One region of the Streptomyces sp. CLCI03 genome, then DNA from elsewhere that is predicted to be linked to it. Evidence: riboswitches for the same ligand, from Rfam matches in the RefSeq annotation. Region 1 holds a riboswitch; the other holds the start of a gene.
The links. A riboswitch is a leader RNA that binds a small molecule or an ion and turns the genes downstream of it on or off. The one in region 1 is predicted to bind glycine.
Positions count from the first base shown of each region.

Region 2: it holds a riboswitch for glycine, as region 1 does, so the genes downstream of both, gcvP (aminomethyl-transferring glycine dehydrogenase) here and gcvT (glycine cleavage system aminomethyltransferase GcvT) in region 1, are expected to answer to the same signal.

Region 1 is NZ_CM132132.1:2,633,489-2,635,679, reverse strand. Features, by position in the region: gene gcvH (glycine cleavage system protein GcvH) at 1-37, opposite strand, end outside; gene gcvT (glycine cleavage system aminomethyltransferase GcvT) at 139-1,254, opposite strand; glycine riboswitch at 1,430-1,533, opposite strand; gene ACWG52_RS11810 (AAA family ATPase) at 1,740-2,191, shown strand, end outside.
Region 2 is NZ_CM132132.1:6,719,211-6,721,401, forward strand. Features, by position in the region: gene ACWG52_RS31025 (DNA polymerase IV) at 1-256, shown strand, start outside; gene ACWG52_RS31030 (PRC-barrel domain-containing protein) at 297-662, opposite strand; glycine riboswitch at 775-873, shown strand; gene gcvP (aminomethyl-transferring glycine dehydrogenase) at 1,066-2,191, shown strand, end outside.

The DNA of each region.
Region 1 (2,191 bases):
GCTCCTTGCTGAAACGCAGCTGCTGGGGGTTGCTCATGACCTGATTCTCCTGGATGCGGGGGAGTGGATACGAACTGCGGTCTTGGGTACTGAGACGGCGCCGCACGGATTCCCGGACGGCGGACGTGGTGCGTGGGGTTACTTCTGCCGCTTGTAGAACGGCAGCGCCACGACCTCGTACGGCTCATGCGTACCGCGAATGTCGACGCCGACGCCGGACGTGCCGGGCGCGGCGTGCGCCGCGTCCACGTACGCCATCGCGAGCGGCTTGCCCAACGTCGGGGACGGGGCGCCGGAGGTGACCTCACCGATGACCTGACCGTCGGCGACGACCGGGAACCCGGCGCGCGGGACGCGGCGGCCCTCGGCGATCAGACCGACCAGCTTGCGCGGGGGGTTGGTGGCGGCGCGCTCGGCGGCGGCCTCCAGCGCGGCGCGGCCGACGAAGTCCCCCTCCTTCTCGAACTTCACGACCCGGCCCAGGCCCGCGTCGAACGGGGTGAGGGAGGTGGTCAGCTCGTGCCCGTACAGCGGCATGCCCGCTTCCAGGCGCAGGGTGTCGCGGCAGGACAGGCCGGCCGGGACCAGGCCGACGCCCTCGCCCGCCTCGGTCAGCGCCTGCCACAGCTCCACGGCGTGCTCGGGGGCGACGAACAGCTCGAAGCCGTCCTCGCCCGTGTAGCCCGTACGCGCGATCAGCGCGGGCACGCCCGCGACGGTGCCCGGCAGGCCGGCGTAGTACTTCAGGCCGTCCAGGTCGGCGTCCGTGAGGGACGCCAGGATGCCGGGGGACTCGGGGCCCTGCACCGCGATCAGCGCGTACGCGTCACGGTCGTCGCGGACCTCGGTGTCGAAGCCGGCGGCGCGCTCGGTCAGGGCGTCCAGGACGACCTGGGCGTTGGAGGCGTTGGCGACGACCATGTACTCCGTCTCGCCGAGGCGGTAGACGATCAGGTCGTCGACGATCCCGCCGTCCTCCTGGCAGATGTGCGTGTAGCGGGCGCGGCCCACGCCGACCGTGGAGATGTTGCCGACCAGCGCGTAGTCCAGGGCCTTCACGGCCTCCGGGCCGGTCAGCGTGATCTCGCCCATGTGGGAGAGGTCGAAGAGGCCGGCCTTGGTCCGTACGGCGTTGTGCTCGTCGCGCTCGCTGGCGTACCGCAGCGGCATGTCCCAGCCCGCGAAATCGGTCATGGTCGCACCGAGCGAGCGGTGCAGCGCATCGAGGGCGGTCAGGCGGGGGGCAGTGCTCATGGGTGTGGCTCCCGGGTCCCAGGGCATCGACATGACATGACGAGGACGTTCCTCCCCATCTGTCATCGGAACCTGAGAGGTTCGCCGAGAGTTCCGCCGATCGATCGATCGCCGGTTCTTCTCATCGACTTGCACCTTGGGTGGAGCTGCGCAGCAGCTCGCTTTTCAGATCTGCCTCATCCACGCGGTACGGGGCCTGAGAGATTCAAGGGAGGTTCTTGCTCCTTCGGCGCCCGCGCACGGCCTTGCGGCGTGCCGGGACTCTCCCGCGCGGATTCAAGCGGCCGGTATGCAGTTGGTCCAGATGGCGCACATCATTGCACGCCATGCCCGAGATCGGGCGGCGGGGTCCGAAAGTTCGTACGGCCCTCCGAAGGACCCGACCGGAACCGGGGCCGCCGGATTACCGTCTCTTTACACTCAGTGGGCAAGGGTCCTGGTGACCCGAATCGGGGGAGGCGAACACTGTGCGGAGATTCGGAGTGGTGACGACGACGGGAACCGTGGAGGCGGTGCCGACGCAGCGCGGCGTGCGCGGGCGCGGACGGGCGGCCGAGACCGGCCTCGGCCGCGTACGTGACCTGCGCGGGCCGGCCGCGCCCGCCGCGCACCGGCTCGGCTTCGCGGCCGGTGACATCGTCGTGGTGTCCGGTCTGCCCGGCGGCGGCAAGAGCACGTTGATCAAGCGGGCGGCCGCCGAGGGCGGGGCGGTGGACTCCCAGGACACCCGCGAACGCTGGGAGCGCCGCATGCCCGCGGCGCTGCCGTACGCGGTCTACCGGCCGCTGGTGCGCGCCGCGCACTACTGGGGGCTGTGGCGGATCCTGCGCTCCGGGGCCTCCGTGGTGGTCCACGACTGCGGCACGCAGACCTGGGTACGCGGCCTGCTGGCGGCCGCCGCGCGCCGCCGGGGCCGGGCGCTGCACCTGCTCCTGCT
Region 2 (2,191 bases), 4.1 Mb from region 1:
TGCCCACGGGGCTGCGGAGCCGTCCGAGGAGCCGGAGCAGGCCCCCGAGCGGCGCTGGGCGGCGGGGAGCGACGTACGGCATGCCGTGTACGGGCCCGGTTGGGTGCAGGGCAGCGGGGTCGGGCGGGTGACCGTGCGGTTCGAACAGCCCGGATCGGAGCCCGGCCGGGTGCGGACCTTCCGGGTGGACGACCCCGAACTGGAGCCGTCCGATCCGCTGCCGCTGGTGGGGGACGGAGCCGAGGGAAGGCCCTGAGGGAGGGCTTGGTGGGAGGCCGGGGAGGGCCCGGCGCGGCTCAGCTCTCGTCACCCGCCAGTCGGCCGAAGTCGCGGTTGAAGTCCGCCGGCAGGGTCGTGTCCAGACCGTAGTGGTGGTAGAGCTGCAGCTCCTGCTCGGGCGAGAGGTGGCGCCCGACACCGAAGTCCGGGGCGTCCCTGATCAGGGCGCGCTCGAAGGGCACCCGCAGGGTGTCGCCCACCAGCTCGCTCGGCTCCAGAGGAACGAACGCGTCCCGGCTGAAGAGCCCCGTCCGGACCGCGGCCCATTCCGGGACGCCCGTGGCATCGTCGAGGTAGACCTCGTCGATCGTGCCGATCTTGGTGCCATTGCGGTCGAACGCCTTGCGGCCGATCAGGCTGCGCGGATCGATGTCGGTCTGCACGGTCCCTCCAAAAGGTCGCAACTGCTCCGTAATGACTACAGAAGTGCATATCCGCAGCGGAGGCCACTCGGGGAGGGTTCAGATCCTCGCTGGTACGCTGGTGAACGGCTGTCGACCCTGTGCGGGAGAGTCCTCCGAGTGAACGAGACGGAGGCGCCGAAGGAGCAAATCCTCCCCGGAATCTCTCAGGCATACGTACCGCACGGACGAGGCCACTCTGGAAAGCAGGGCGGGTACCGGGCACAGTGCCGGTCCCCCTCCTCACCGACGGTGAAAGCCGGATCCTCGGGAGACCCCCGTGACTCCGGTGAAACTCTCAGGTGCAGATGACAGAGGGGGAGGCCGTCCGGGTGCCCGCGCCGTGGTGCCCCTCGCAGGTCATACGACCAGGAGGCCTCCGTACATGACCGCCAACCGCATTCCGCTCTCCCAGCTGGAGCGAGGCATCCCCTTCGAACAGCGCCACATCGGCCCGGATGCCGAGGCGCAGGCGAAGATGCTCGCCCAGGTGGGCTACGGCTCCCTGGACGAACTGACCGCTGCCGCGGTCCCGGATGTGATCAAGACCGCCGAGGCGCTCGACCTGCCCGAGGCGCGTACCGAGGCCGAGGTACTTGCCGAGCTGCGTTCGCTCGCCGACCGTAACCAGGTCCTCTCCCCGATGATCGGTCTCGGCTACTACGGGACCTTCACGCCGCCGGTGATCCTCCGCAACGTCATGGAGAACCCGGCCTGGTACACGGCGTACACGCCCTACCAGCCGGAGATCTCCCAGGGCCGCCTTGAGGCGCTCCTGAACTTCCAGACGGTCGTCGCCGAGCTGACCGGGCTGCCGACCTCGGGCGCCTCGCTGCTCGACGAGGGCACCGCGGCCGCCGAGGCCATGACCCTGGCCCGCCGCGTGGGCAAGTCCAAGGGCAACGTCTTCCTGGTGGACGCAGACGCGCTGCCGCAGACCATCGCCGTCATCGAGACCCGCGCCGAGCCGATCGGCATCGAGGTCGTCGTCGCCGACCTGTCCGCCGGTATCCCGGCCGAGGTCGCCGAGCGCGGCGTCTACGGTGTGCTGGTCCAGTACCCGGGTGCCTCCGGTGCCGTCCGCGACATCAAGCCGGTCATCGACCAGGCCCACGAGCTCGGCGCCGTCGTGGCCGTCGCCGCCGACCTGCTCGCGCTGACCCTGCTGACCTCCCCGGGCGCGCTCGGCGCGGACATCGCCGTCGGCACCACCCAGCGCTTCGGCGTCCCGATGGGCTTCGGTGGACCGCACGCCGGCTACATGGCCGTCCAGGACAAGCACGCCCGCTCGCTGCCCGGCCGCCTCGTCGGCGTCTCCGTGGACGCGGACGGCAACAAGGCCTACCGCCTCGCGCTCCAGACCCGCGAGCAGCACATCCGCCGTGAGAAGGCCACCAGCAACATCTGTACCGCGCAGGTGCTGCTCGCCGTCATGGCCGGCATGTACGCCGTCTACCACGGCCCGGACGGCCTGCGGACGATCGCGAACCGCACCCACCGCTACGCCGCCC